DNA from 3 places in the Peribacillus asahii genome. Region 1 is predicted to be linked to each of the others. Evidence: riboswitches for the same ligand, from Rfam matches in the RefSeq annotation. Region 1 holds a riboswitch; each other region holds the start of a gene.
What was found. Region 1 has a riboswitch for thiamine pyrophosphate ahead of thiC (phosphomethylpyrimidine synthase ThiC). Riboswitches for the same ligand answer to the same signal wherever they lie in the genome.
Positions count from the first base shown of each region.

Region 1 (10,602 bases):
CAACAATTGATGGAGGGAATACATCTTCATAAAATCATCACCAATCGTTCTTCCTATTTAGAGGATTTTTTTCAATATATCACGTTGGAAGTATTACGCAATCAATCTTCAACAGTTCAATCCTTTTTGGAACAAACAAGTATATTAGAAGAATTGTCTCCCGAAGCATGTGATTATATTCTGGATATCGAGAATGCTGAGGAAATGCTGCAATATTTGAATCTTCAAAACTTGTTTATTATACCAACTGGTCATCAACAATACCGTTATCATCCCTTATTCCAAGAGCTATTGGAGAACCGATGTAAAGACATGCAATCAGACCGTTTTTTTCAATTAAATAAGAGAGCCGCCCACTATTATGAAAATAGAGGTTTGTTTGAAATGAGTCTTTATCATTTGGAGAAACTTGTTGATTTCGGTGGGATGGCTAGAATTTTGCATATGCACGGGATGAGTATGTTGAAAAAAGGAAAGATTCATTATTTATTGGAGAAAGTAACCGCTCTTCCTGAAATAAAAAAAGATGAACATTATTTGCTATGGTTGATTGAAGCGGAAGTGATGCGGCTTTGTTCTCAATATGAAAGAGCAGAATTTTGTTATAATCGATTGATTTTTTTTAGCAGGCAATATGATGATAAACAAATAATGAGTCGTGCCCACGAGGGGAAAGCGAGGATATATTTAGACACGCTCCAGCCTGGTAAAGCTGAACGGCATTTACAAGCAGCCATTCAATTAAGAGAGAATAGCTATGGTGTCGATGAAGAGGAAATCGCAGAGCTGCATCAATTGTTAGTTGAAAACTTAATTAATTCTGGAAAAACGAATCAAGCAGAACAATGGTTAACACGTATTAAGCAAATCAACACAAGTAAAAATGGAAATTTGCTAGCTCGTTTATACTTGCGAACAGGCAGATTAATGATGGCAAAAGAAATTTTACAAGAAAGACAGAAGGAGTACTCTTTTAATCAAGAAACGCATATTCCTCAATTTCATCGAGAAACGGAACTTATTTTATCCTTAGTAGAGACCTATATTGGTAATGCTGAAGAGAGCAAACGTTTAGCTCAAGCCGCGATTGGACATGGAATTCAACTAAAATCATCTTATATAGAAGCTTGTGGCTGGATTAGAATGGGGCATGCCATTCAACTGCTTTCAGCCTATGATCCTGCTTTATCGATACAGTGTTATGAAACGGCATTAACGATTATGGGAGATATAAAAAATTCAAGAGGAAAAGCAGAACCGTATTTAGGCTTATGTTTGTACTATGCAGGAAGAAAAGATGATAAACAAGCGGTTGAATACGGACGATTGGCTATGGAGGAAACAGAAAAGGTACATGACCAATGGCTGACAGCTTACATTCGTTTAAGTATCGCCATTGCTTATGTTTATACGGAAAGTTGGACGATAGCTGAGCAAGAATTGGATGAAGCGGAGCAGCTATTTTGGCAATGCGGCGATGCTTACGGGCTTACTCTTGTTACGCTATGGAAAGTTCAGCTTGCTTATTCCGCAAGTTCCTGGCATGTATTTGAGCAGGAATGTATAAATTTATTTCAAAAAATTCAACTTGGACAGTATGAATATTTACTTTTAAAACGAACACTGTATGGTCCGGTGGATGTCCAGCAGTTCGTCCCCATTCTGCTCGAAGCTCAAAAACGGAATATTGGGCAACCGTTTGTTTCTAAAATGTTAAAGGAACTAGGATATCATGATCTTTTGACACATCCTGGTTATACACTAAAGATTTCAACGCTCGGACAATTCAAAGTCCTTTTAGGCAATCAGGAAGTAAAGGATAAAGGCTGGCAAAGAGGCAAAGCAAAAGAATTGTTTCAACTATTTCTTACAAAAAGAAATAAACTGCTGCAAAAGAGAGAAATTATAGAGATACTATGGCCTGAACAAGATGAGAAAACAGCAGACCGAGATTTTAAAGTAGCTTTAAATGCTCTTAATAGTGTACTAGAGCCGGAACGGAAAGCAAGGTCACAATCTTTTTTTATTAAAAGAGTGGGCAGTAGTTACGGAATAAATGACCAGTCAGCTTATATGCTGGATACTACCATGTTTGAACAATGGATGTTAAGCGGCTTAGAAGAACGTAATCAAAAGCAGGCGAAAGAATATTTAAAAAGAGGATTGACACTTTATAAAGGAGATTATTTACCTGAACGCAAATTTCATGATTGGTGTTTAAATGAACGAGAACGATTATTGGTGCTGTTTCTGAGAGGAGCGGAGAGGTATGCTCAATTAAGTATTGTCACAGAAGCGTACCATGAGGCCATTTACTGGTGTGAAAAAATTCTAGAAAAAGATCGCACTTGGGAGGAAGCATATCGTCTCTTAATGTATTGTTATTATATGCATAACAATCGTCCGCAAAGTTTAAAATGGTACAAAAAGTGCTGTGATGTGTTGCAAGAAGAAATCGGTGTCGAACCACTTGCTGCTACAAAAGAAATGTATAAGATGATTATGGAAGCAACAGATATCACCTTATCCGAAAATGACTCAATCTAAGCTGAATGAGGGAAGCCTCGATTCAGCTTTTTTATTCGCTCCCGATTTTGTAACTCCTTTGTAACTTCCTTTTTTTAAGATGATATCAAGCAGTAATGGATTTCATTTTTTAAAATAGGAGGAAAACGAATGAGGAAAATGAAAGGTGCTTTGTTTGTAGTTTTACTTATGATGGTCTTTACATCAGCTTGTAGCTCTGGCTCTTCATCCTCTGAGCAATCATCTAAAGAAGGAACAATCAAAATTGGTGTGCTTGCTTCCATGACAGGGGCACTTGAATCATATGGTAAGCAAACAACAAGAGGGTTTGAGCTAGGGCTTGATTATGCAACGGATGGAACGCGAGAAATCGATGGGCGAAAAATTGAATTCATTATAGAAGATACAGAAACGAAAGCAGAAGTAGCTGTACAAAAAGCAACGAAACTACTTGAAGAGGATCAAGTAGATTTTCTAGTGGGGTCATCTAGTTCTGTTGATACGCTAGCTGTTGTACCGCTTGCAGAAGAATATAAAAAAATCTTTGTTGTAGAACCAGCTGTTGCAGATAGTATTACTGGCTCAGAGTTCAATAAATACGTGTTTAGAACAGCGCGAAACTCCTCACAAGATGCTGTAGCAGGAGCAGCAGCGATTGCTAAAAAAGGAGTGAAAATTGCTACGTTTGCACCAGATAACAGCTTTGGGCATGATGGAATAACTGCATTTAAGGAAGCGGCAGAAAAATTGGGAGCAACCATCACTCATGAAGAATTTGCCGATCCGGCTGGAACAGATTTTACTTCCAATATCCAAAAAATTATCAATGCTAAACCAGACTATTTATTTGTTGTGTGGGCAGGTGCTAATTCTCCTTGGAATCAAATCGCTGATATGAAAGTACAAGACAAAGGAATTACCATTTCGACTGGTGCTCCAGATATTGCCGCGTTAAAAACAATGAAGCCATTAGTAGGAATGGAAGGATTTAGCGTATATTATCATGATCTGCCCAACAATGAAGTCAATGATTGGTTAGTAAAGGAGCATAAAGATCGTTTTAATGGTGAGCTTCCTGATTTGTTTACACCAGGTGGGATGAGTGCAGCTATTTCAATTGTCGAAGCTTTGAAGAAAACAGAGAATAGTACGGATTCTGATAAGCTGATTGAGGCTATGGAAGGAATGAGTTTTGAAACACCGAAAGGAACGATGACTTTCCGTAAAGAAGATCATCAAGCCCTTCAAACTCTTTATTCTATTAAACTAGAGAATAAGAAGGGTGTGGATTATCCAGTGCCTGTTTTAATTAGAGAATTAAGCCCTGAAGAAACAGCGCCGCCGATCCGGAATAAGTAAATGTAGTTGTACTCCCCTTATGCCTTTGGACCAGACTGTGAAGGTGTAGGGGAGTTTTTAAATAGAACATCTTAAAAGGATGGTGAGTGAGTGGTGGCGATTCTTGAAACGAAAAATCTAGGCATTACATTTGGAGCACACCAAGCTGTACAGGATGTTAGCTTTTCGGTTGAGAAAAATGAATTTAAATCGATTATTGGTCCAAATGGAGCGGGGAAAACGACCTTGTTCAATCTCTTAAGTGGACAATTGAAGCCAACAAAAGGAGAAATATATCTGAAGGGACAACAAATCACGAAGCGCTCTGTCGTTGAACGAACACGCTTAGGGATAGGGCGTTCTTTTCAGATTACTAATGTTTTCTCTAATTTAACTGTATTAGAAAATGTAAGATTGGCTGTCCAGTCACAAGCTAAATTGCGCTATCAAGCTTTTACGCATTATCGCAGCTATCAAAAATTTGAAGAAAAAGCGTTACATTGGCTGCATGTAGCTCTACTAGATCATAAAGAAAACACATTAGCCATTAATCTTGCTCATGGAGAGAAACGAAAGCTAGAAATGGCCATGTTGCTTGCACTTGAACCAGAGTTACTCTTATTAGATGAACCGACAGCAGGAATGTCGTTGGAAGATGTACCAGCTATTCTACAAGTGATTAAAAAAATTAAAGAAGAAGGAGATAAAACGATTTTATTGATTGAACACAAAATGGATATGATTATGGATTTGTCTGATCGAATTATGGTGTTATTTAATGGGAAACTTCTCGCGGAAGGAACACCGAGGGAAATTATGGACAATGAAATGGTGCAGTCCGCTTATTTAGGAGGTTTGTACGATGAATTCACTTCTCAGTCTTAAAAATGTTGAAACGTATATTGACCAATATCATATTCTTCAAGATATTTCATTTGAAGTACCAGCTGGAGAAGTAACGGTGCTATTAGGTAGAAATGGAGCGGGCAAGACGACAACTTTACGAACGATTATGGGCTTAAATCCACCGACAAAGGGAGAGGTAGCCTTTAAAGGAGCAATCATGAACGGGTTGCCTCCACATGACATTGCCAATAGAGGGATTGGGTATGTGCCAGAAGACCAAGGAATCTTTGGAGAGTTAACAGTTGAAGAAAATATGAAAGTAGCGATTAAAAAAGAAAGTGATGATGTGATGGAGAGAATGGAATGGATTCTTAATCTTTTTCCAGACTTAAAAACATTTTGGAAAAAGCCAGGCGGACTGCTAAGCGGCGGGCAAAAGCAAATGCTTTCTATTGCCAGAGCTTATGTCAATGAAACCGAATTGTTGCTGATTGACGAACCAAGTAAAGGCTTAGCACCGATTGTTGTGGAGAAAGTTATGCATTCTATTCAAGAAATGAAGCAAAAAACAACGATTATTCTAGTTGAACAAAACTTTTTGATGGCCAGTCAAATAGGAGACTCTTTTTATATTATTGACGACGGTAGAACGGTATTTAATGGACGGATGCAGCTTCTTCGTGAAGATGAAAGTCTTCGTCGGAAATATTTAGGAATCGCTTAGGGGGCATAATATGGAGCTATTCATTAATTTAACGATTAATGGTCTTGCAACAGGAATGTTAATTTTCCTTCTAGCTGCAGGTTTAACATTAATTTTCGGTTTAATGAGTGTTTTGAATTTTGCTCATGGGGGCCTTTTTGCTTGGGGAGCATATGCCGGTGTCTGGCTGTATCTATTAACAAATAGTTTTATAGCAGGAATAATAGGAGCTATTTTCATGGGTATCATTCTTGGTTTTATAACGGAAAAGTGGATTATTCAGCCTGTGTATGGAAATCATGTTCAGCAAATATTGATTACACTCGGTTTTATGATTGTTCTCTCGGAATTTTTGAAAGTAATCTGGGGACCTAATCAAATTGCTGTTACACCTCCAGCCTATTTAACAGGAAGCTGGGAAATCGGGAATATTTTAATTATTAAATATCGAGCTTTTATTATTGTGGTCGGCTTCCTCATGTACGCCTTGATTTATTATATGTTAAAACATACGAAGATTGGGCTGATTGTACGTGCAGGAGTGATTAATAAAGAAATGGTTCAGTCATTAGGTATTAATATTAAGCGGATTTTTTTATATGTGTTTATGGCTGGAGCGGCTATGGCAGCATTAAGCGGCATGTTGATTGCTCCATATGCGGGAGTGATTCATGGAAATATGGGGATGGAATATGCGATTCTCGCTTTTATCGTCGTTGTCATTGGCGGGATGGGTAATATTACAGGTTCCATCTTAGCAGCTACGCTTGTTGGACTTATTGGTTCCTTTATGGCTTATTATGTTCCTGAGCTTTCGCTAGCCGTTAATATGCTGATTATGGCTGTTGTTTTACTAGTTAGGCCGCAAGGATTGTTTGCGCTAAAGGGGTGATGAGGTGAGAAGGAATAGATTTACTGATAAAGAGTCTCTGCTATTTTTGATTATAGGTCTCGCTTTATTCGTATTTCCATTTATTTATGAAGATCGAAGCATGTTAATCCTTTTTACACAAATTTTTATCTTTGCGATTTTTGCGATGAGCTATGATATTTTACTTGGTTTTACCGGCATTGTTTCTTTTGGGCATGCAATGTTTTTTGGCATTGGAGCTTACTGTGTCAGTGTTATGTTAAAGCATTATGAACCAACGATGCTTCTTGTTACTGGGGCGATTATTTTGGGTGTTTTGTTTTCTCTAATTATCAGTTTTGTTGTAGGGTTGATGACGCTTCGTTTAAAAAGTCATTATTATGCGATGTTGACGCTGGCTCTTGCTGGTCTATTTCTTGTCGCTGCAGAAAAATGGAGGACCCTTACGTACGGAAATGATGGATTTACGTTTCGAGTTCCTGAGTTTTTCCATAGTCGACTTCACTTTTATCTTGTTTGTCTTGTGCTGATGATCATTGTCTATTTTGGATTAAAACGATTTATTCAGTCTCCATTAGGAAGAATATTGCTAGCTATTAAGGATAATGAACAACGGGCAGAATCACTTGGCTATCAAGTTTTGCATTATAAAATCATTGCGAGTATCGTAGCTGGCGGAATTGCGAGTTTAAGTGGTTCTTTATATGCTTTATCGCTGCGTTTTGTCAATACGAGTGTATTTACGATGGACATTACGCTTGATGCTTTATTAATGACGATTATTGGTGGAGTGGGTACATTAATTGGTCCTGTTTTAGGAGCAGCTATTATTGAATTGGCTCACCATTGGTTGACAGGACTTGCAAAAGTGCATTGGATTTTTGAGCGTTGGCTTATTTTGTTTGGCATTGTGTATATCCTTGCAGTAATGTTTTTTCCAAATGGTATTGTCGGTAGTGTCCGAAAACTTGTTGCAAAAAAAGGAAAGAAGGAAGATGTATCGACTTCAGAGAATATAGTGAAGGAGGGGTGAGATGAGCGGGCAAACAATCGTTTCATTTATCTTTCGCTTCCATCTCGCAAACACGGAAACATTGACAGAAGAGAAGCAGTGGAGGATTAAAGTGACTCATATTCAAGACGATGATGAAATGACCTTCGAAAATCTAGATGATGCCGTAAATTTTGTAAGACAATCGCTTACGAAACGATAAAGAAAAGAAATCGAGGGGTGTATTTAGCAAATAGTAGATGAGGAGATGAAGTGAATGAATAAAGTGGGAGTGGAACTGAAAAGAACGACTTTAGCAAATGGAGAAACATTAGGATACCGTGAAAGAGCAGGCGGAGATAAAGTGTTACTTCTTGTTCATGGAAATATGACCTCTTCTAAGCATTGGGATCTTTTAATCGATGTTATTCCTTCCTCTTATAAAATATTAGCTGTGGATTTACGAGGTTTCGGTCATTCGACGTATATACGTCCGGTTGAAAGCATCAAAGATTTTTCAGATGATCTCAAACTTTTTGTTGATCAGTTACAGCTGTCCGAGTTCAGTATGATTGGTTGGTCGACTGGCGGTGCGGTTGCAATGCAGTTTTGTGCGGATTATCCAGGGCTATGCGAGCAATTAATTTTATTAGCCTCTGTTTCAACGAGGGGATATCCAACGTTTGGCAGCCCGGACTTGACGAAACGACTGCAAACACAGGAAGAAGTCAGAAATGATGCTAAGACAATGGCTGTACAACAAGCATATGATATGAATAATCGAGACTTTTTGAAGTCTGTGTGGAATACTTTAATTTATACAAAGAAGCAGCCTGATGACAAGAAGTATGAGGAATATGTGGACGATATGCTTACACAGCGCAATCTTGCCGAAGTCTATCATACTTTAAATATTTTTAATATAAGTGATCAACATAATGGGTTGCTTCAAGGTAGAAATCAAGTGAAGGATATTCAAATACCTGTCCTTATATTACGAGGAAGTGATGATTTAGTGATTTCTAAACAAATGGCCGATGAAATCATGGAGGATTTTCATGGCCGAGCGGTTTTTAAAGAATTGGCGGCTTGTGGTCATTCTCTATTAATGGATAATCTGGATTTGTTATGTAATGAAATTGTTCAGTTTTTAGACAATAAGGTTCAATAGACAAAATTTCCAATATTCTCTTTACATGTCTATGAATTTATTCTATAGTAGTAGTAGAAAAGTTAATATTTTCGTACTAGGGGTGTCCAATAAGTTGGGCTGAGAGAGAAACACGATGAAGTTTCTTAACCCTCAGGACCTGATCTGGCTCATACCAGCGTGGGGAAGTTGTTATCTGCTTTTTTTATGGCTTTGTGCCGTTTAAAAAACTGACTACTACCGGGTTCTGTTTATACAGATCCCGGTTTTTTCATGCCGTTTGGGAATCAGATTTCGTCCTATAACTAAAGGAGGAATGGATGATGAGTGAACAAAAGAACGTCGTAATGACAAGTTTTCCAGCTAGTAAAAAAGTATTTGTAGAAGGATCCCAACCAAGTATAAGAGTTCCTTTTCGTGAGATTGAACAGTCTCCAACTGTGACAGCGCGAGGGGAAGAAGTAAATCTGCCCATCCGTGTCTATGATACGAGTGGTCCCTATACAGATCCACAAGTGAAGATTGATATTGAAAAAGGTCTATCATCTGTACGGAGCGAATGGATTCGTAATCGTGAGGATACCGAGGAATATATCGGGCGTGAAATAAAGCCTGAGGACAATGGCTATAAAAATATCAATCAAGGAAAAGAATTTGTCTTTCCTGGATTAAAAAGAAAGCCGCTTCGTGCAAAAAAAGGGAAAAATGTAACGCAAATGCATTATGCCCGTCAAGGAATCATTACACCTGAAATGGAATATATCGCATTGCGAGAAAATATGGACCCAGAATTTGTTCGTAAAGAAGTAGCGGAAGGGCGAGCGATTATTCCAGCTAATATTAATCATCCAGAAAGTGAACCAATGATTATTGGACGTAATTTTTTAGTGAAAATTAATGCTAATATCGGTAATTCTGCAGTAACTTCGTCAATCGATGAAGAAGTGGAAAAAATGACGTGGGCTATTCGTTGGGGAGCAGACACGATGATGGATCTTTCTACAGGGAAAAACATTCATACAACGCGAGAGTGGATTATTCGCAATTGTCCGGTTCCAGTTGGGACGGTTCCGATTTATCAAGCGCTTGAAAAAGTGAATGGTATTGCCGAAGATTTAACATGGGAAGTGTTCCGGGATACGTTAATTGAACAAGCGGAACAAGGGGTGGATTACTTTACGATTCATGCGGGAGTACGTCTGCCATATATCCCACTAACAGCAAAGAGAACAACAGGCATTGTATCTCGCGGGGGATCGATTATGGCCCAATGGTGTTTAGCGCATCATCAAGAAAACTTCCTATACACACATTTTGAAGAAATATGTGAAATTATGAAAGCGTACGATGTTTCCTTTTCATTAGGAGATGGGCTTCGTCCAGGTTCGATTGCCGATGCGAATGATGATGCTCAATTTGCGGAGCTTGAAACGCTTGGTGAATTAACGAAAATTGCTTGGAAACATGATGTACAAGTGATGATTGAAGGACCAGGTCATGTACCGATGCATAAAATTAAAGAAAATATGGATAAGCAATTAGATATTTGTATGGAAGCGCCGTTCTATACGCTTGGACCATTAACGACTGATATTGCACCAGGCTATGACCATATTACGTCAGCCATTGGCGCAGCGATGATTGCTTCATACGGAACAGCCATGCTTTGCTATGTAACACCGAAAGAACATTTAGGCTTGCCAAATAAAGACGATGTGCGCGATGGGGTAATTACGTATAAAATTGCCGCTCATGCAGCGGATCTTGCCAAAGGACATCCTGGAGCAGAACTTCGTGATAACGCTCTTTCAAAAGCACGATTTGAATTCCGTTGGCGTGATCAATTTAACTTATCACTTGATCCGGAGCGAGCAATGGAATACCATGATGAAACGCTGCCAGCAGAAGGAGCTAAAACCGCTCATTTCTGTTCAATGTGCGGCCCAAAATTTTGCAGCATGAAGATTTCTCATAATATTCGTGATATGGAAATGGATAAAGCGCTAGAAGAGAAAGCGGAGGAATTCCGTCAGAGTGGTTCAAAGATTTATCAATAATAGCATCAGCAAGCTTCTTTCTTTTGAAGGAAGCTTGTTTTTATAATGAATAGTTTCATAGATTTGGAGCACTTTGTCGATTCTATAAAAAATCAGCTTGGTTCTTTCTTCCTGTGAAAT
Region 1 covers NZ_CP026095.1:1,968,061-1,978,662, forward strand. The annotation lists gene BAOM_RS09535 (AfsR/SARP family transcriptional regulator) at 1-2,547, shown strand, start outside; gene BAOM_RS09540 (substrate-binding domain-containing protein) at 2,677-3,885, shown strand; gene BAOM_RS09545 (ABC transporter ATP-binding protein) at 3,976-4,749, shown strand; gene BAOM_RS09550 (ABC transporter ATP-binding protein) at 4,727-5,434, shown strand; gene BAOM_RS09555 (branched-chain amino acid ABC transporter permease) at 5,445-6,305, shown strand; gene BAOM_RS09560 (branched-chain amino acid ABC transporter permease) at 6,310-7,317, shown strand; gene BAOM_RS09565 (hypothetical protein) at 7,319-7,498, shown strand; gene phaZ (intracellular short-chain-length polyhydroxyalkanoate depolymerase) at 7,553-8,446, shown strand; TPP riboswitch at 8,515-8,629, shown strand; gene thiC (phosphomethylpyrimidine synthase ThiC) at 8,746-10,482, shown strand.

Region 2 (10,602 bases), 1.2 Mb from region 1:
GATTCATCGAGATAAATGGGTGAAAGCCTAAATTAAAAAGGGGGAGTTAGTAATGAGTGAAGTCATTGTAAAAGGAAAAGCGGCCAAAGCGGCAAGTTATAAAATGAGTGGGAAGACGACAGAAGAAAAAAATGAAGCATTAGCAAAAATTGCGGATCAATTATTGGCAGATAAAGATTATTTAATAAGTGAAAATGCAAAAGATTTAGAACAAGGAAAGAAAAATGGTCTGCCTGATTCGACATTAGATCGTATTATGTTAAACGAAAAGCGTATTGAAGATATGTCAGCGGCTATTCGTTTACTGATTGACTTAAAAGATCCAGTCGGTGAAAGCTTAGAAACAATTGAGAAAGAAAACGGCTTGCTTATTAAAAAAAATCGTGTTCCAATCGGTGTGATTGGTATGATTTATGAAGCGAGACCAAATGTAACGATTGATGCGGCTACATTATCATTAAAAACAGGAAATGCGGTTATTTTACGAGGAAGTTCGTCTGCAAGCTACTCTAATCAAGCGCTTGTTAGGTCGATTCATAAGGCATTGGCGCAAACATCTTTACCAGTTGATGCGGTTCAATTAATGGAAGATACAAGCCGTGAAACAGCGAAAGAATTATTTCATTTGAATGAATATTTAGATGTGTTGATTCCACGCGGAGGCAAAAATTTAATTGATACTGTTGTTCGTGAATCGACTGTACCTGTTCTTGAAACGGGAGCCGGTAACTGTCACATTTTTATTGATGAATCAGCTGATTATGAGATGACAGAAAATATTGTAATCAATGGAAAAACACAGCGTCCATCTGTATGTAATGCCATTGAAAGTTTGCTCATTCATGAAAGCTGGTTTACTAAAAATGGGACTGACTTATTAGCCGTTCTTCACGGTAAAGGAATTGAACTATACGGAGATCAAACGGTCTGTACTGCTTTTCCAGAGGCGAAGCAAGCAACAGAAGAAGATTGGGCAACGGAATATTTAGCGCTAAAATTGAGTGTGAAAATTGTGAAGGATGTTACAGAAGCTGTTGAGCATATTAATCAGTATGGTACGAATCATTCTGAAGCCATTATCACAACAAATGAGGAAAGTGCAGCCATTTTCTTAAATGGAGTCGATGCAGCCGCTGTTTATCATAATGCTTCTACCCGTTTTACTGATGGGTTTGAATTCGGTTACGGTGCTGAAATTGGGATTAGTACGCAAAAGCTTCATGCGCGTGGACCAATGGGATTACCTGCTTTAACATCTACTAAATATTTTATTTATGGACAAGGACAAATTCGCGGATAAGTGGATAGTTGATGAACGAGATTGAGTGAAAACCTGTACGCTACTTTTGGTACAGGTTTTTTTGTCTTACACTTAACGGGCAGTAAGCCCCCCACCTCCAGCTTATGAAGAAACAAAGAAGATAGGTGGGGGACAACTGCCCTCATCTAGTTGCGGCTCCTAGCCCCTCGAGGTCATAAGCTGCAATGCTTTGTGGCAAACTGCGCCACGCCGCATTTCATCTTATGCTTGTCGGGGCTGAACAGTCGCCTCGCTTTTGTAGTAAAGGCCCAATTGGCTAACCATTAGTGGGTGATAAAGGAACTCCCCTTTGATGGAAGTTTCACTTTATGATTGCATTCTACAAAAAGAAAGGGTATTCTTTGTATAAAAATAGATGATATCGGGAGTCTGTGGAATCAGGCTGAGAGTACGGTTAATCTACCGTAGACCGTTTGAACCTGTTGGGTCATGCCAGCGTAGGGAAGTGATAAGGGGATTACTCTGTATTTTTGCACTTTGCGTACGCAAAGTGCTTTTTTGCGCTATTAGAAAATAAATGGCTACATTGAAAGGAATGGGTAAACATGATGACTCAAAAAGAAATGATTGAATCGACAGTTCAATTTATTAATTGTAATGAATCTTCTGAGGAAGATTTTAATCAGCAGGCTTTACAATTATTTCGCTATCACTATCAATATAACATTCCTTATCGAACTTTTTGTTCTCAAAAAGGAAAAACACCGCGTACTGTGAAAACTTGGAGAGACATCCCGCCAGTACCGATTAATGCTTTTAAAGATGTTACTTTGAGCTGTTGTGATCCGGAGCAAGCGGAAGCGGTTTATATGACAAGTGGTACAACACAAGGAATTAGAGGTAAACATTATCATCCAACATTAGACATATTTGATAGGTCGATGATTAAAAATTTTCAAGAAAGATTTATGGGAAATACCGATAAGATTCGGATGGGAATCTTATTTCCAACAGAACAGGAGATGCCTAATTCTTCTTTAGCTCGTTATTTAAAACTCGCAAAAGAAAGGTTTGGGACAGAAGATAGCCGTTATTTTATACAAAATCACAAGCTTGATGTGGAAGGCTTACAGAAAGAGCTGAGGAATGCTGAAGTAACTGGAGAACCTTATGCTCTTTTAGGTGCAAGTTATAGCTTTGTTCATCTTTTAGAAGAACTAGAGCGTGGGAATCAAACTTTTACTCTACCAAAAGGAAGTAAAATTCTTGATACGGGCGGCTTTAAAAAACAATCTAAAGAATTAGAGTTGGATGAGTTCTATCAGTTGCTTTCTACATATTTAGGAGTCAATCGTTCAGCGTGTATCAATATGTACGGCATGACCGAGCTGAGTACACAGCTGTATGACAATGGAAATCAATCTGTGCCTGCTGTTAAGTCAGGACCAAGTTGGATTAAAACGCGAGTCGTAAATCCGTTAACAGGTGAAGAAGTAGCAAAAGGAGAACGCGGCGTTATTGTTCATTGTGACCTTGCTAATATGAATTCTGTTTCTACGATTTTAACAGAAGATGTTGGTGTTGAAGTGGAAGGCGGTTTTCTGTTATTAGGAAGAGTGGAAGGAACAGAAGCAAAAGGCTGTTCGCTAGCGATGGCAGAATTTTTAAAGGCTTCAAAGGGACTGGAGAAATGAGAGAAATCGCTGGATATATTCCGAATATAGGAGAAGAATCATTTGAGACAAAGGTGCTTCTATTCGAAAGAAATCAGGAAACAATAGAAGTGGAGATTCCGATTCTTACACATGAACAAATGAGCAGGTTAATTGACAAGATTAAGCATAGCAGTCGTAAGGTGTTAAAATCTTTTTCTGTTAATGAGTTAATGAACATCATTGATGAAGCGATACATAGACTTCTAGAGCGTGATTCATCTTATCGACAAAAAGCTGAAAAAGTATTACCGATTGTAACAGGCTATGATGAAGAAATGATAAGGCTTGGTTTGACTTCTTATTTAAAAACGTTTCGAAAACATGAACTGCAGCGTTTTCTTGTTGAAGATTTAGGAAATCCATTGTTGTTGGATGATTTTCAACCGAGAGTAAAAGGTGGATTTTCGAAGGCTTTTAGTCCGGATTTAATTACGCATATTTGGTCAGGGAATGTGCCTGGTCTTCCTTTATGGAGCTTTATATCTAGTTTGTTAGTGAAAGCAGGGAATATCGGGAAGGTATCGAGTGCTGAGCCATTATTTGCTGGCTGGTTCGCTAAGCTTTTAGTGGAAATAGAACCAAGATTAGCAGATTGCTTTGCCGTTCTTTGGTGGAAGGGCGGAGAAGAAGAGAGAGAACGCTTTATTTTTCAGCAAACAGATATTGTTGTCGGGTATGGGGGCAATGAAGCGATGGAAGCTTTACGAAGTCGGATTCCAATCACTAAAAGGTTTTTACCATTTGGACACAAGCTAAGTTTTGGGATTGTTTCAAAGACGTCTCTTGATTCTCTTAAAGCTTTGCAGGCAGCCCATTTGGCTGCTTTGGATGTGATGCGCTATGACCAACAAGGCTGTTATTCTCCACATGTTTTCTATGTACAAAAAGGAGGAAATGTTTCTCCAAAAGAATTTGCTAGATATATAGGTCATGAACTAGAGGCGTTTAATAGAAGGTTTCCGAGAAGAAAACTATCAATGGCCGAATCGATGGAGATGGCCGCTTGGAAAAATAAAGAAGAAATGAACCTGTTCTCGAATCCAAATAATGAAGTATTAGGCAATAACCAAAATGATTGGACTGTTGTTTTTGAAGATTCCGATCTTAGCCTTACACCAAGCAGTTTAAATCGTGTTGTAAAAGTGAAAGAGTTTGATCACATAGAAGAGGTGACGAAAGGCCTTCTCATGCATCGGGATTACCTGCAAACGGTTGGAATCGCTGCTAGTCCGTCTGAATTGTTTCAATGGTCTCATTTACTAGGGAGTGTTGGTGTGACTCGAATGACGGCATTGGGAAATATGACATCTCCAGAAGCTGGATGGCATCATGATGGCCGCTTTAATGTACTGGATTTAATTAATATGGTTGATATCGAAGCTTCAGCTGAACAATTAAGTGAAGAGTTGGCTCCCTATGCAGATTAGGAGGTTAGCAGATGAGTTTTTTAACAATTGAGGATTTGACTTATAGCTATCAAGAGAAGACAACTGTGTTACATGGAGTGAACTGGTCTATTGAAGAAGGGGAATTTCATTGCTTTCTAGGGAAAAGCGGCTGTGGAAAGACAACGTTATTAAAGCTTGCAGCGGGCTTGCTTCCATCTCATTCAGGAATGATTCGCTTTAAAGGAAAAGAAGTAATAGGGCCGTTGGATGAATGTGGTTTTGTGTTCCAATCTCCTACCTTATTAGAATGGAAAACAGTGCTAGAAAATGTGTTGCTTCCGATTTCGCTGAAAAGAAAGATTACGCAACAAGATCGACAGTATGGGTTAGAAGTATTAGAGATGGTTGGTTTAACGACTTATTTAGATCGTTATCCTACTCAATTATCTGGAGGACAACAAAGTCGTGTTGCTATTGCGAGAGCGTTGATTCAAAAACCAACGATGCTGTTTCTAGATGAACCATTTGCTGCTCTGGATGCTATTACAAGAGAAGAACTACAGGATGATTTGTTGAAAATTTGTAAGACCCGTCATACAACGGTTCTTTTTATTACGCATGATATCGCAGAAGCCGTGTATTTGTCAGATCGGATTGCAGTCATAGATCAAGGCCAAATCATTTTTGATACTGCTGTAAAATTAGAAAAAGAGAGAAATGTAGAAATGAAATACGCGCCGTATTTTAATGAGTTGTGCCTGACGTTACGACATGTATTGGGAGGAAATAAGCGATGAAAAGTCTCCCTTTATACTCAATTCTATTATTTATTATGTTCCTCATCATTTGGGAATATAGTGCAAGCTTTATGTCAGAGCTTGTTTTGCCGGCTCCTACGGTTATTGTTACGACTTTAGTAGATGGTCTGCAAAGTGGATACTTTATTCCACATATTTTGCGAACACTATCAGAAGTGTTGCTAGGTTTGGTAATTGGCTGTGTCGGGGGATTTATCGTTGGGGTGATTATGGGTGAGATTGAATTTTTAAGAAAGCTTCTTTCTCCTTATATCATTGCGAGCCAAGCTGTTCCTAAGCTTGCTTTGGCCCCTTTATTTATTCTATGGTTTGGTTTTGGCATGAAATCGAAAGTCATAATCACTGCCCTGATTTGTTTTTTTCCATTATTGGAGAATACGATTACAGCGATTCAGTCTACGAATAAACAAAAACAAGAATTATTTCATATGCTTCGAGCAACACGCTGGCAAACCTTAATTCATTTAAAAATTCCTAATGGCCTGCCAGGGATTCTAGCCGGACTTCGAGTGGCGGTTGTATTAGCCGTAGTAGGGGCTGTTGTTGGCGAGTTTATTGGGGGAAGCGATGGATTAGGAGCGCTCATCGTCGCGTCGCAAGGGATGATGGATACGCCGTTAATGTTTGCTGTGTTAATTTTATTAACTGTGATGGGCATGGTTTTATATCAATTGATTTATGTATTAGAAGTTACTGTACTAAAGAAATATATGAAGGAGAATAGAAAATGAAAAATAGATGGTTAGTCACGATTTTATTATGTATGACCGTATTGATGTCAGCGTGTGGTGCAAAGGATGAAAATAAGGGAACAGCGAAATCTGATTCAACAGACGTCCAAACGATTCGAGTAGCGAACTGGAGTAAGCCACTTACAGAACAAACGAATCTATTAGTCGATGAGAAGAAGCATTTCTTTCAAGATAAAGGCCTAGATGTAACTGTTATTCCTGGTGCAGGCGGTGGCGATGCGATTAAAAATATTTTATCTGGGAAAGCAGATATCGCTTTTACTGATCCAGGTTCACTATTTTTCGCATTAGATAAAGGTGAAAAGCTAAAAGTTATTTACAATATTTATCCGCAAAATGTATTTAACATCGTATCACTAAAGGAAGCTAATATTAACAAACCAGAAGATTTAAAGGGAAAAACAATTGGCGTTTATAGTCTATCAAGCGGAACACGTCAAAACTTATTAGTGTTATTACATCAGGTCGGTCTTTCAGAAAATGATGTAAAAATTGTTGAGACAGGTCTTTTAAACTTTGCCCCATTAATGCAAGGGCAAGTGGATGCAACAGCTGCGACTGATACGGGACTAGTTGTTGGACAAGCCAAAGGTTTAGAGGAAGTCAATGTGATGAATGTGAAAGACTATTTAAATGTACCGAGTGATGTATTTGTTGTAACAGAGAAAGTATATCAAGAAAAGCAGCAAGAATTGAAGGATTTCTTGGAAGCTTATCGTAACAGTGCACAATGGATGATTGAGAGTCCGGAAGAAGCGGCTGCTTTGGCTAAAACCTATGCAATCGATGGGAAAGATGAGCAACAAAACTTAGAGATTATTAAACTGCGTAATGCTTCTAGCGTATCTCCTGAAACAAATCAACATGGTTTAGGAGCGCTTGATGCGAATATCTTGCAGGATGGTGCGGATACGTATCAAAAATTAGGATTGATTAAAGAAAAGCTTAATATGGATGAGGTAGTAGTTGATACATTACTTCCAAAAAAATAAAGGAGAACATACATGGGGAAATTTAGTGGAAAAGTCGTTCTTGTTACGGGCTCCAGCCGAGGAATTGGAGCAGCGATTGCCATTGAATTTGCAAGAGAAGGGGCCTTCGTTATTGTCAATTATTTGAAAAATGTTAAAGCAGCTGAACAAATTGTGTCAGCTTGTATCGAAGTTGGAGGAGATGCTTGGGCGATTCAAGCAGATGTTACGTCCGAAGAGGCTGTTCAGTCGATGATTCAGCAAATTGTGCTTGAAACGGGACGACTAGATGTCGTTGTGAATAATGCATTTAAACCTTATGTCTTTGATCCTGAACAACGAAAAATGGCTTGGCAGCTCACATGGGAAGATTATCAAGGACAGATTGATGGATCGGTAAGATCGACGCATTATCTATGTCAAGCAGTGCTGCCCATTATGAAAAAACAAAGCAGTGGAAGCATTGTGAATATCATTAGTAATTTAGTAGAAAGACCGTTGGTTCCTTATCATGAATACAACACGGCTAAAACAGCATTAATGGGGTATACGCGTAATTTAGCTGTGGAGCTAGGACCTTTTGGGATAAGGGTCAATTGTGTAGCACCGGGCCTTGTTTATCCAACCGATGCGAGCAAAAAAACAAAAGAAAGTTTGAAAGAACTAATCATTTCCCAAACCCCGCTTCGAAGAATTGCAAAGCCGGAAGATATCGCAGGTCCTGTTTTATTTTTATCATCTGATTGGAGTGAATTTATGACAGGGCAAACGCTATTTGTAGATGGCGGATTTGTGATGTGATTTTTATGAAAAAGCCAATCAAGAATTCAGTGCTTGATTGGTTTTTTTATCGTCTAGGAAACTATTTCGTATTTTTTGTTTCTGTTTGAAAGAATGTACAGCCGACAGAAGTGTTTGTTATAGGTAGTCCGGCACTTCTAACAAACATTTCTAACAAAATCCGGCCATAATCTTGTTCAATTACGGTTTCATGCAAAGCAGTTATAGAAAAACCATCCGCCTGTAATCGCTCTGCTTGTTCATCAATATAAGCATGAATAATAGGAGCTGTAAATTATGGATGAAATTGCACACCGAAAATATGCTGATCAATCATAAAAGCTTGATGTTGTTCAAAATCATTCTGTGCGAGAATCGTTGCTTGTTTCGGCAGAGTAATAACAGATTGATAGTGAGTGACATGCCCAAAAAATGTATGAGGAAGGATACTAAATAGAGGATGTTCTTTGCCTGCATTTGTTAGCTGGACACTTGTTGTACCGATTTCAATTTCTTTTGGATGATGACTTACTTGACCGCCAAATGCCTTTGCCAGTATTTGATGACCATAGCAAATGCCTAATATGGGGATGTTATCCTGCTTAATATCTTGTAACCAGCGTATCAATTGAACACTCCATTCTTCGTGATCGGTGACCATTGCATGTGAACCGGTTATAATGATTGCTCCAATTTTATTTAGAGAAGGTAAGCAGGTTGCATCTTTATATACAGGAGCGATTACTACGTCGTCATGTGAAATGCCAATACTTTTTATAATCATATCCTCAAAATCCCCGAATTGCTCTTTAATACTTGGGAATGTTTCACCACATTTGATAATAAGTAACTTTGTCATAATTTATTACCCTTTTATGTAATATTTTATAACAATTATCCATTTAGAGTGAGGTGAAGTAAAGAGAATATTTACAAAATTTACTCCGATACATGATAGATAACGAAACAAGACTCCAACTGTTTCAATTGGAGTCTTGTTTCATCGTATTAATGTTCGATTAAGTTAGTTAATAAAACCTCTTGTTCATTCTCTGGTTCATCGAGAGGATAAATTCTTGCTGTGTCATTTTCATCATTAACATGTTGAATATAAATGGCTGCCCCATTATAGGTAACATTCGCCATAACAGGTGAACTGGCAATTTCTTGTGCCCGTTGTTTGTTCATTTTCTTTCCTCCTTGAAGGTGTCATCCTATTTACTATTTATCAAAAAAGGGGAAAACATTCATGAGGAAATGAAGTTTTTAACTTTTGATTTAATTTATTTGCAAATTGTGAAAACTTTTATGGCTAGAAGATATGAAGGCGGTTTATGGAGTCACATAGATACGTTATGCATAAAATAGAGCAAGGCACATTATATACATTACCATAGAAGGGTTGTGATAAAAGTTTGGAAAATACTATTCTATACAACTGGGGGCTCTAGTATGGAAAAGAAAGAGTTATTGATATTAGAAAACAGCGAGAAGTCTGTTGATTTAAACGATGTTATATGCCTGGATGAGTGGGAAAACGAGGGTGGTAGAATTGTAAGGCTTGTGGAATAAGACAAGCATCCATCTCTGTTTTATTTTTGAGAATCAGTGTTTTTGTTAGCATAATGCTTCTTATTAGACCATATATTCGATCCTAAAAGCAGAGATGGGGAACATTAAAAGGAAGATGTATTTTGAGGTGTTGCAGTTGCGACAGCTCTTTTTAGTATGGAGTTAGTGAACTGAAATTTTAGCATAAATATTCTATTTCAGTTGACGAATAAATTACGCTCATGTAGACAAACTGAGAGTAAATGAGAGGGTCTCAACTATGTCACTTTATTTAATTATTTAATAGGTTGGACAAATAATCAATGGAAGAAAAGGAAGTAGGTAATAAAATGCCCAACGTAACAGTTTTCGGACAAGGAACTTTTGAAGTGGAGGAAGGGAAAAAGTTAGTATTAGCACTTGAAGATAATGGAGTAAATATTCTCCATCGTTGCGGAGGAAAGGCGAAATGTACGACCTGTAGAGTAGAAGTAATGGCAGGTGAGTTTTGTGATTTAACTAATGTAGAAAAGAAAGCATTTTCGGAAAAGGGGATTGAAGATCATTTGCGTTTATCTTGTCAAATCCGTGTGAATGCTGACGTAACCGTTCGCCCAATTATGACAGTAGAAAACTCTGGGTTAGAAACTGGTCCGAGACCAGCTGAATAAAAATGAAGGAACATTGGTTATTTATTCGATTAAGTTTTTGATGATGTTTTAAATGAGGAAGAAATGAAAACATTGTACACGTTGATGGCTCGTGTACATAAGCACAGCCAAAAAAAGAATTACCACCTGAGTAATTTTTACACCATCACTTGATTAATCAAGTTAAAAGTAAGGAGGAATTACTATGTATACAATTCCTGGACATCATCATATTTCGATGATTACAAAAAACGCTCAAATCAATAATGAATTTTATCAACAAGTGTTAGGTTTGCGGCGAGTTAAAAAGACCGTCAACCAAGATGATCCTTCTATGTATCACTTATTTTACGGAGATTTAACGGGAAGTGCGGGGACAGAGTTATCCTTTTTTGAAATGCCGATGGCTGGAAGAACGATTCGTGGAACAAATGCTATTACACAAATTGGCCTACTTGTACCATCATTGGAAAGTCTGGAATATTGGAAAAAACGCTTTGAGCACTTCGACGTCAAGCACGGTGAAATCACAACATATGCAGGCCGTGCAGCATTTCCATTTGAGGATTCGGAAGGGCTGCGCCTTATTTTACTGAATAATAATGGCGAAGAAATACCAGAATACTGGGCACCTTGGGAAGGCTCCAGCGTAGAGCAAAAGCATCGTATTTTAGGGATGGGGACTGTGGAAATAACAGTGCGTTATTTGAATCGAA
Region 2 covers NZ_CP026095.1:3,206,040-3,216,641, reverse strand. The annotation lists gene proB (glutamate 5-kinase) at 1-31, shown strand, start outside; gene BAOM_RS15830 (glutamate-5-semialdehyde dehydrogenase) at 53-1,300, shown strand; TPP riboswitch at 1,673-1,782, shown strand; gene BAOM_RS15825 (LuxE/PaaK family acyltransferase) at 1,867-2,955, shown strand; gene BAOM_RS15820 (acyl-CoA reductase) at 2,952-4,403, shown strand; gene BAOM_RS15815 (ABC transporter ATP-binding protein) at 4,415-5,161, shown strand; gene BAOM_RS15810 (ABC transporter permease) at 5,158-5,913, shown strand; gene BAOM_RS15805 (ABC transporter substrate-binding protein) at 5,910-6,926, shown strand; gene BAOM_RS15800 (SDR family oxidoreductase) at 6,939-7,706, shown strand; gene BAOM_RS15795 (glutamine amidotransferase) at 7,981-8,544, opposite strand; gene BAOM_RS15790 (small acid-soluble spore protein H) at 8,694-8,873, opposite strand; gene BAOM_RS15785 (2Fe-2S iron-sulfur cluster-binding protein) at 9,587-9,907, shown strand; partial or broken gene BAOM_RS15780 (transcriptional regulator) at 9,944-10,060, shown strand; gene BAOM_RS15775 (ring-cleaving dioxygenase) at 10,092-10,602, shown strand, end outside.
Region 2: it holds a riboswitch for thiamine pyrophosphate, as region 1 does, so the genes downstream of both, BAOM_RS15825 (LuxE/PaaK family acyltransferase) here and thiC (phosphomethylpyrimidine synthase ThiC) in region 1, are expected to answer to the same signal.

Region 3 (10,602 bases), 1.1 Mb from region 1:
GTTTACTAGGCTCTTGAACAAGCTTTTGTAATAGTTGAATCCCATTTTTTCGATGCTCTTGTAACCACGTTGAGATTTGCTGCTGATAGGCCATTTACATCACACTCCTTATTTTTGTAGGATACGGAGCTGTTCGGCAACATCAAATGAGGCTTCTGTTCGCTTTCGTACTTCCTCTACCGTATATGGTTCATACAAATCAGTTAAGATTAATCCTGTTTCCCTTACCGAAAAAACACCTAAATCGGTAATGACCATATGGACACATCGTTTTGCTGTTAACGGTAACGTGCATGTTTTAAGTAATTTCGATTGACCGTTTTTATCCGTATGATTCATCAATACAATCACTTTGTTCGCTTTTGCTGCGAGTTCCATTGCGCCCCCCATCCCTGGAACCCTTTTCCCCGGAACAATCCAATTCGCTAAATCACCTGCCTCACTTACTTGTAGCGCCCCTAAAATCGTTACATCAACAAGTCCACGTCGAATCATTCCAAATGCAACAGCACTATCACAATAAGATGCCCCGCTTTTCACCGTAATCGGATAACCTCCAGCGTTACATAAATGCTCATCCGCCTCTTCATACGGTGGGGAATGGCTGATTCCAACAATTCCATTCTCTGCATGAAACATGACGTTATGACTTTTGGGCAAATAATCTGGAACGAGTGATGGAATGCCAATCCCTAAATTGACAAGCATACCATCAGAAATTTCCTCAGCAGCACGTTTGGCTAATGTTTGTCGAATACCGTCTCCCATGCCCATTTCCAATCCACTCCTTTCGATGGAACGATATAATCAACAAATGCCCCCGGAGTCACAATATGATCTGGATTTAAAGCACCCAGCGGTACAATTTCATCCACTTCAACAATCGTGATGGCTCCTGCCATTGCAATAAGAGGATTCGTATTGCGGGCACTTTTATCAAACACTAAATTGCCATACGGGTCACATCGTTTCGCATACACAATTGCAATTTCAGCCGTTAATGCGGGTTCAACAAGATACTTCTTGTTATCTAGTGCTACTACTTGTTTCCCTTGATTAACAAATTCTGCATCTAATCCGATATCTGTTAACACCCCGCCAAGCCCCATCCCCCCTGCTCTAATTCGTTCAACAAGCGTGCCTTGTGGCGAAAACTCAATCTCTAGTTCACCATTCTGCATAAATGCACCGGCGTTTGGATTCGAGCCAATATGAGATACTATCATTTTGCGTGCCCTTTTTGCCGTAACAATTTTTCCTATTCCTATATTCGGAAATCCTGCATCATTGCCGATAAGAAGTAAGTTTTGAACGTTTGTTTCTAAAATCAAATTTACTAGCCCTGGCGGCGTGCCGACCCCGCCAAATCCACCGAATAAAATGGATTGATTATCTTTAAATAACGGCTTAACTTGATTATATGTACAGATTTTCCCGAACGTATTTTCTACCATCACATCACCCCTATTAGAATATGAGCCTACTACTGAAAAAATCCTAATACTTTAACAGATTTTTTCCCTCACACTTAACGGGCAGTAAGACCCCCACCTCAAGCGTATGGAAAACAAACAAGATAGGCGGGGGACGACTGCCCTCATCTAGCTACGACTGCTAGCCCCTCGAGGTCATAAGATGAAATACTTGTCTAAACTGAACAGTCGCCTCGCTTTTGTAGTAAAGATTCGATTAGTCAACTAACCATCAATGACAATGAAGGAACCCCCTCACTTTATTAAACAATATTATTGATAACGTAATTTGGGCTCACACATCTTTCAGAAAAGATGCATAGAGAAAAACTTAATTTATTAAAAGAAGAATACTCTATATCAAGAAATATGCTAAAATAATAGATAGAATGTAAATAGTAGGGGAGCTTGCACATGTGGGCTGAGAGTAAGCGAAATGTAGCTTTAACCCTTTAACCTGATTTGGATAATGCCAACGTAGGGAATCGAATGTCATAAATGGTAGTCTATGAATGCGATGCACCTTTTTGGTATATCGCATTTTTTCATTTCAATTAGTTAGTAGATAAATCAACCAACGGAGGAGTATCTATATGTTTGAAAATATTTTAGAAAATGTAGCTATGCAAACACCTTTAGTACATAATATTACCAATTATGTAACGGTCAACGATGTGGCTAATATTGTCTTGGCCTGCGGCGGATCTCCTATTATGGCAGATGATTTAACCGAAGTAGAGGAAATTACGAGTATTTGCAGCAGTCTCGTCCTTAATATTGGTACGCTCAATGCACGAACCATTCTCTCGATGATTAAAGCAGGGAAAAAAGCAAATGAACTCGGTCTTCCTGTTATTTTAGACCCTGTCGGTGCTGGTGCTTCTAAACTAAGAACAAATATGACGTTTAAACTACTAGAAGAAGTGAAGTTTTCCGTTATTAGAGGCAATATTTCTGAAATTAAAACGATTTACGCAGGAAGTGGATTAACAAAAGGTGTCGATGCGGCTGAAAGTATTGAAGATGAAAATATAAATGAAATTATTCAACTTACAAAAGATTTAAGCATTGGAACAGGTGCTGTTATTGCTACAACAGGCGCTACCGACCTAGTTGTTCACCACGAAAAAGCGTACATCATTAAAAATGGGCACCCAATGATGTCGAAAATCACCGGATCAGGTTGTATGCTCTCTGCTGTAATCGGTGCTTATTGTGGAGCCAATCCAGAGCAACTAATAGATAGCACAGCCGCAGCTGTCTGTGTAATGGGACTTAGCGGCGAACTTGCTTATCAAAAAACAATAGCTACAGGTGGAGGCACTTCAAGCTTTAGAACGCACTTCATTGATTATGTAAGTAAACTTGATTCTTCTCTATTAAAGGAGGGCATGAAAATTGAAAGTAGATAAACAATCTATGCTTTTGTATGCCGTAACAGATAGAGCTTGGCTTGGAGAACAGTCTTTAGCTGAACAAGTAGAACAAACGATTCAGGGCGGGGCAACATTTATTCAGTTACGTGAAAAGAATCTACCTTATGAGGACTTTTTAAAAGAAGCACAGCAGATAAAAAAAATAACAGAGGCTTATAACGTTCCATTTGTCATCAATGATAATGTAGAAGTCGCCATTGCATGCGCTGCTGATGGGATTCACATTGGACAAGACGATATGGATCTATCAACAGCAAGAAATATGATTGGTGGTGACAAAATACTTGGTGTATCGGTTCAAACCGTTGAACAAGCCCGTCTAGCTGAAAAAGGTGGAGCAGATTATGTAGGTGTAGGTGCTGTTTTTACGACTTCAACGAAACTCGATGCTACTGCACTACCCTTGCGTACTTTAGAGGCTATTTGTCAAAGTGTTTCCATTCCTGTCGTTGCAATTGGTGGAATTAATGAAAAAAACATTTTACAACTAAGCGGCAGCGGTATTGATGGAGTTGCTGTTGTTTCAGCGATTTTTGCTAAACAAGATATCAAAAAAGCAAGTCAGGAACTGCTTGCTCTCTCAAAGCAAATAGTCAATCACGAAAATAACTAGATTAGAGGGATGGATAATGAAAAAAGTATTAAGTATTGCTGGTTCCGATAGCAGCGGCGGAGCAGGCATTCAAGCTGATATTAAAACGATTACCGCTCACAAAATGTACGCGATGACTGCTATTACAGCGCTTACTGCTCAAAACACAACAGGAGTAGATAGTGTACTAGAGGCAACACCTGAGTTTGTAGGACAACAACTAGACAGCATTATGAACGATATCTTTCCAGACAGTGTGAAAATAGGTATGGTGTCTTCCCCGCACATTATTGAAGTGATTGTCGAAAAACTAAAAGAATACAAACCGAAGCATATTGTTGTCGATCCTGTCATGATTTCAACAAGCGGCAGCCCATTATTAAGTAAGGATGCAATGGATGTTCTTATTACAAAGCTTCTCCCGCTTGCAACTCTGATTACACCAAATATTCCCGAAGCCGAATGTTTATGCGGCGGGATGAGGATTGAAACAAAAGAGGATATGCAAAAAGCCGCTATTCAAATAGCCAAACATTATCAAGGAAATATCCTTATTAAAGGCGGCCATCTCCTAGATAGTGCCGATGACTTACTGTATAGTAATGGCCAGTTCACCTGGTTTACAGGTGTTAAAATTGAAAATCCTAATACACACGGAACAGGTTGTACTCTTTCCTCCGCCATTGCTTGTAACTTAGCAGATGGACACGATGTCAACATGAGTATTCAGTATGCGAAAGATTATTTAACTGGAGCTCTTCAGGATCAGCTGAATCTTGGAAAAGGAAATGGCCCGCTCAATCATTGTTATAAGATTTAATATAAGTACTTACTGTTTAGATGTTTAGCATTTCCCGACAGAAGACTCCCACTTCACGCATTAGCTAAGGACTTGGGAGTTGAAAGAAGGTAGTAGATTAAGATAAGCGATACAGACAAAATCTACACTAAGCTCAACGCTCGTTTGTAGAAAGGGAAGGAAATGAGCAAAAATAAAAAGGTTGCCAGTCAATTAGTTTTCACTAATTTTCTGGACAACCTTTTCTTCATAATTAATAGGGATCCGCTTCGTGGCTTTTCTTTACAGCATCCTCTGTTGCTTCGTTCGCAGCTAATGAACCTTGACCAAATTTCGAGCTGCCTGCTTCTCGGCCTGGAACTTTGTTTTCCTTCCTCAATTCTTTCATTTTCTCTGCGATACCATCCTTTACACGGCGACCATAGTCTTCATCGGCTTGTGTAAAATGCTCAATCATGGCATCTTGAATTCGTTTGTCACATACGGCAAGTGCTTCGGATAGGTTTTTAATCAGTTCATCACGCTCCCAATCCTCAAAGCTGCGATACGTGTGACCCGCCTGACCATAGTTGTTAGGACGATCAATTGGTGCACTCATTGCTGCCGCATTATACACCGGTTGATGCGGTGCACGTTTTTCTTTACTTGCTTCTTGATACCCGCCGAGCATCGATGGCTCATAGTTAATATGTGGATTTTCTCCAGATTCTTTTGGGTCACGGATATCCATTTGGCCGCGATGTTGATTCGTGCGAACAGGTACTTTCGGTGCGTTTGAAGGCAATTTTAGATAGTTCGCACCTATACGATATCGCTGCGTATCGGAATAAGAGAATGTACGGCCTTGCAGCATTTTATCATCTGAGAAGTCCATTCCATCGACAAGAACCCCTGTACCGAAGGCAGCTTGTTCAATCTCCGCATGAAAATCGACTGGATTTCGATCAAGGACCATCCGCCCCACCGTCAACCATGGAAACTTATCCTCTGGCCAAAGTTTCGTATCATCGAGCGGATCAAAATCGAGTTCCGGATGATAGTCATCCTCCATAATCTGCACAAAGAGCTCCCATTCTGGATAATCTCCTTGCTCAATTGCTTCATATAAATCTTGTGTCGCATGACCGACGTTCTTCGCTTGAATCTCGTTTGCCTCTTCTTGTGTTAAGTTACGAATCCCTTGCTTCGGCTCCCAGTGATACTTCACCAACACAGCCTCGCCTTTTTCATTTACCCATTTATAGGTGTTTACACCAGAACCCTGCATGTGGCGGTATGTCGCAGGAATCCCCCATGGCGAGAATAAGAATGTAATCATATGCGTTGCCTCAGGTGTACGGGAAACGAAGTCAAACATCCGCTGAGGATTTGACACGTTCGAAGCCGGATCCGCTTTAAACGCATGAATCATATCAGGGAACTTCATCGCATCACGGATAAAGAAAATTTTCAAGTTATTCCCAACTAGATCCCAGTTGCCATCTTCCGTATACATTTTTACCGCAAAGCCGCGCGGATCTCGTGCTGTTTCTGGCGAATCTTTCGCTCCAGCTACTGTAGAAAAGCGAACCATTAGCGGCGTTTTCTTCCCGACACCCGAAAATACTTTTGCGCGAGTATACTTCTCTACTGGTTCATCTCCGACCTTTCCGTATGTTTCAAAATATCCAAATGCGCCCGTCCCTCGTGCGTGTACTACACGCTCTGGTATCTCTTCACGATCAAAGTGGGAAATCTTTTCAATGAAATGGTAATTTTCAAGCGTAGCTGGACCGCGATCACCAATGGTACGGATGTTTTGATTATCCATCACAGGATGGCCTTGGCGCGTTGTCAGCGTCTCACGATTCACGTCTTGTTCATGTGAAGCATTCATGTCTTTGTTCTCTGCCAAAATGAAAACCTCCTTAGAATAATTACCTTTATCTTTTTCCCTTTGTTGGAAAATTTATACGAAATAGGGATTTTGTATAACTAAACTGCTTATGATAGCTGAATAGTCTCTTCGGTTTCAATTTTCTCAATCAAGTCAATAATCCTGTTAAAAAGAAATGTATCAAAAATTTTAATTCATACCCAAAACTTGTCTAATATATATGGATAATCGACTTGAATTTTTAATAAGGAGGATGTTTTCAACGTGTACCTGGAAAAGCTCTACATGTAGATATAGAAATTCCTTATCTATGTCTTCCAAAAACACAAAAAAACCCACCTTTAATATGAATTTCTCATACAAAAGTGAGCTAAACGTTTGTCACTGTATTTTACAGTTGTTTTTGTAAATATATCACCATTCATTAAACTTTCTAGGTTTCATAATCGCCCTCAAACGCTTGATACGACTGATTATTCTCCTAAATCTACGTTATGGTACACTTGCTGCACATCTTCTAAATCTTCTAATGCGTCAATCATTTTTTCAAATTGTGCTTGTGCATCCGCGTCAAGTGTTACGTCATTTTGTGCCAGCATTGTTAATTCAGCTACTGTAAATTCAGTGATGCCAACATTTTTAAATGCTTCTTGTACAGCATGGAACTGATCAGGTTCAGCGTAAACAATGACTGATTCCTCTTCTTCTATAATATCACGTACATCTACATCGGCTTCCATTAATAATTCAAGTGTCTCATCTGCTGTTTTTCCCTCAATACCGAAAACAGCTGTGCTATCAAACATATAGGCAACAGAACCACTTACACCCATGTTTCCGCCATTTTTACCGAATGCAGCACGTACGTCTGATGCAGTTCGGTTTACGTTATTTGTTAATGCATCCACGATAACCATTGATCCGTTTGGCCCGAAACCTTCATAACGAAGCTCGTCATATGTTTCATCTGAACCGCCTTTTGCTTTTTCAATTGCACGTTCGATAATCGTTTTTGGTACGTTATACGTTTTTGCACGTTCAAGTACAACTTTTAAAGCACCATTTGATTCTGGATCTGGTTCACCTTGCTTCGCAGCTACATAAATTTCACGGCCAAATTTTGCATAAATCCGACTTGTATTAGCATCTTTTGACGCTTTTTTTTCTTTAATATTGTTCCACTTACGACCCATAATGTCCCACTCTCTTTCAACTTTGAATCTAAATACGATTATATATCATAAAATAAACTGCTTCTTCAACCCTTTTTAAGATAACGAGCAAGAGTTCGTTATGGTTCCATATTGTTGCATTACAATACGTATTAAAGATGAAGACTGATTTATTCCACTATATTATACATCAATTATACAATGGATTTCGAGATTATCATGAAAAAAAAAGACAGTTGCCCCTCATTCCCTTGCTAATTTCGCTCGAAAAGCATAAAATACTTGATCCAATCGAGATAACAACTCATCGCATTCTCCAAGTGAAATCGTTAATGGTGGAGCAATAATAATGGCTGCTCCTGTGACCCCGTCTAATCCTGCAGCAGCTGGATAAACAATAATTCCATGCTGCATACCAAGCTTAATTATTTCGTTTGTCGCATCTATATGTTTAGGCAACGGCTCCTTCGTTTGTTGATTTTGAACAAATTCTATTCCGATTAACAGTCCCTTCCCTCGAACATCCCCAATGAAGGAAAAGCGTTCTTGTCGTGCCTGTATCTGCTTCATTAAATAAGCGCCTGTTTCAGCTGTCCGATCTGCAAGATTATGCTTTTCTACATAATTAAGTACTGCCAAAGAGACCGCACAAGAAAGGGGATTCGCACTCAATGTATGACCGCCAATAATCAATTTTGAGCCTGTCATAATCGGCTCCATTACTTTATCCGTCATTACCGTAGCAGCAATCGGTGTGTATCCACCGCTCATCCCCTTTCCAAATGTCACAATATCCGGCTCCACTCCCCAATGTTCAGACGCAAGCATTTTTCCTGTCCGACCAAAGCCTGTCATCACTTCATCTGCAATAAATAAAATATCATGTTCTACGCAAATCTGTTTTAATCTCTCCCAATAGCCATCCGGCGGCACAATGGCCGCACCAGCTGCACCGATAATCGGTTCAGCAATAAAAGCAGCAATTTGATCAGCTCCAATGCGGCGTATAGCCGTCTCTAATTCATTGGCGCACATTTGACCATACGTATAATTATCAACATTGTATGGACAACGATAATAATATGGAGGAGATATGGTTGGATAAGATTCTAATAACGTCGAAAAGCGTTCACGACGAATAGGATGACCAGACATCGATAACGCACCTAGCGTAATACCGTGATAGCTCATCCATCTCGAAATAATTTTTTGTTTTTGCGGTTTATTTTGCTCCTGCCAATATTGAATCGCAATTTTTAAAGCCGTTTCCGTTGCCTCAGAGCCACTATTGACAAAAAAACTGTATTGTAAATCCCCTTTTGTTAACGAGGCAATTTTATCTGCCAACTGCTCAGCCGCTTCACTCGTAAACTGCGAACGATACACATAAGAAACCTCGCTCGCTTGCTTCATCATCGCCTCATTAATTTCTTGTACGCCGTGACCGATATTCGCAGTTACTGCACCTGAAGAAGCATCTAAATAATCCTTGCCTGTTTGATCATACAAAAAAATACCCTTTCCATGACTAATCATTGGATAAACACCGCCAAGGACAGGCTTAATTAAGGAAGACTGTTTCACACACTTCACCCCCGCTTAGAGAATGATTGGTTACTGTACAGTATATGAACAGTCTCTTTAAATCTTACAAAAAAGTGGAAGGTTTAAGATTTTAAAAATAGATATAGATATGGTTGATAAAGTGAAACTTCCATCAGTGGGGGTTTTTCTTCATCCCCCACTGATGGTTAGTCACGTTCTACGGTCACTAAGATTTCCGCTTCGCTTCAATCAAGTGACCGTACGAACCTGATTGGTGAAAGCTTACCTTTGAAAATCGCAAAGGTAAGTTTCACTGTATCTCACCAATCGGACCTTTACTACAAAAGCGAGGCGACTGTTCAGCCCCGACAAGCATAAGATGAAATGCGGTGTGGCGCAGTTTGCCACAGAGCATTACAGCTTATGACCTTGAGGGGCTAGGAGCCGCAACTAGATGAGGGCAGTTGTCCCCCACCTATCTATCTTCCTTGTTCACTCTGAATCTTGAGGTGGGGGTCTTACTGCCCGTTAAGAGTGGGATAAAACGATTTTCGGCTCATTTCAGTTATACTGAAATGAGCCGAAAATTAACAGATTTCTATAACTCTACTTTTTCACTAATGTTCCTAACTGTGGTGTGACTTCCTTAGACCAACGATCCGTCCATTCAGCACGAGATTCTGCTAGCTTCTTAATATCAAATGTATATATTTTATCAGTATCTTTTAATCCTATTACTTCTTCATATTTTTCTGGAATACTTATTCCTTGAACAACTGGATAGAATCCTTGATCAGCAGTCGCTTTTTGAGCTTCTTCACTAATTAAGTAGTTAATAAATTCGATGGCAGCTTCTTTATTAGGTGTGTTCTTCACCAATCCTGCATTAAATGCATTCATATATACGCCTTCTTTTGGTACAACCATTTTTAACGGCACACCTGAATTCACAGCCAAATCAGCCGTTACATAACTTCCCATTACTGTCACATCAGCCGCTCCCTGCTGTAAAGCTGGCATCATTTGTGTTGAATTTTTATAAAAAGTAGCCGAATATCCAGCTAGTTCCTTTGCCTTTTTTAATCCTGGTTCAAGATTATCCTCGTTACCTCCGTTTGCTAAAGCAAGCGAATATAAACTATTAAAGCCCCAGTCATTTGAAATATCAGCAAAAGCTGTTTTTCCTTTATAATCAGCTCGAGCTAAATCATTCCATGATTCAATTGGTTTGATTCCATTCTGTTCAAACGTCTTCGTATTATAAGCAGGAGCAATAACAAGTCCAAATACCGGAGTAGTCAGATTCTCAAATGCTACATATTTAGAATCTAAATTTTTCAGATTAGGAACACTTGTTTCATCAACTGAATCAATCAAACCTTTTTCATTAGCACGGTATACATCAAGTGGCACAAATAACGCAATATCAATCTTTGGAGCGTTTTTCTGTAATTCTAGTTTAGATAAAATTTCACCTGATAAACCTGCCAGATAATTCACTTTAATCCCTGTTTCTGCTTCAAACTTAGGAGCAATTTCCTCACGAATGACTTTTTCAATTTTCCCGCCATTTCCTGCTATCGTGATCTGTTTATTGCTCTCCTTGCTAGATGTACTTGCTTGATTAGATTTCGGTGCACTAGGTGAACAAGCAGTCATTGCAAGTAGCAGCAGAACAATACATAAGCTCATTATTTTTTTCATGTTTAA
Region 3 covers NZ_CP026095.1:3,117,458-3,128,059, forward strand. The annotation lists gene BAOM_RS15355 (peptidase) at 1-94, opposite strand, end outside; gene BAOM_RS15360 (3-oxoacid CoA-transferase subunit B) at 109-774, opposite strand; gene BAOM_RS15365 (CoA transferase subunit A) at 741-1,454, opposite strand; TPP riboswitch at 1,863-1,973, shown strand; gene thiM (hydroxyethylthiazole kinase) at 2,066-2,884, shown strand; gene thiE (thiamine phosphate synthase) at 2,871-3,521, shown strand; gene thiD (bifunctional hydroxymethylpyrimidine kinase/phosphomethylpyrimidine kinase) at 3,538-4,320, shown strand; gene BAOM_RS15385 (catalase) at 4,553-6,193, opposite strand; gene BAOM_RS15390 (YebC/PmpR family DNA-binding transcriptional regulator) at 6,649-7,368, opposite strand; gene BAOM_RS15395 (aspartate aminotransferase family protein) at 7,591-8,931, opposite strand; gene BAOM_RS15400 (polyamine ABC transporter substrate-binding protein) at 9,499-10,596, opposite strand.
Region 3: it holds a riboswitch for thiamine pyrophosphate, as region 1 does, so the genes downstream of both, thiM (hydroxyethylthiazole kinase) here and thiC (phosphomethylpyrimidine synthase ThiC) in region 1, are expected to answer to the same signal.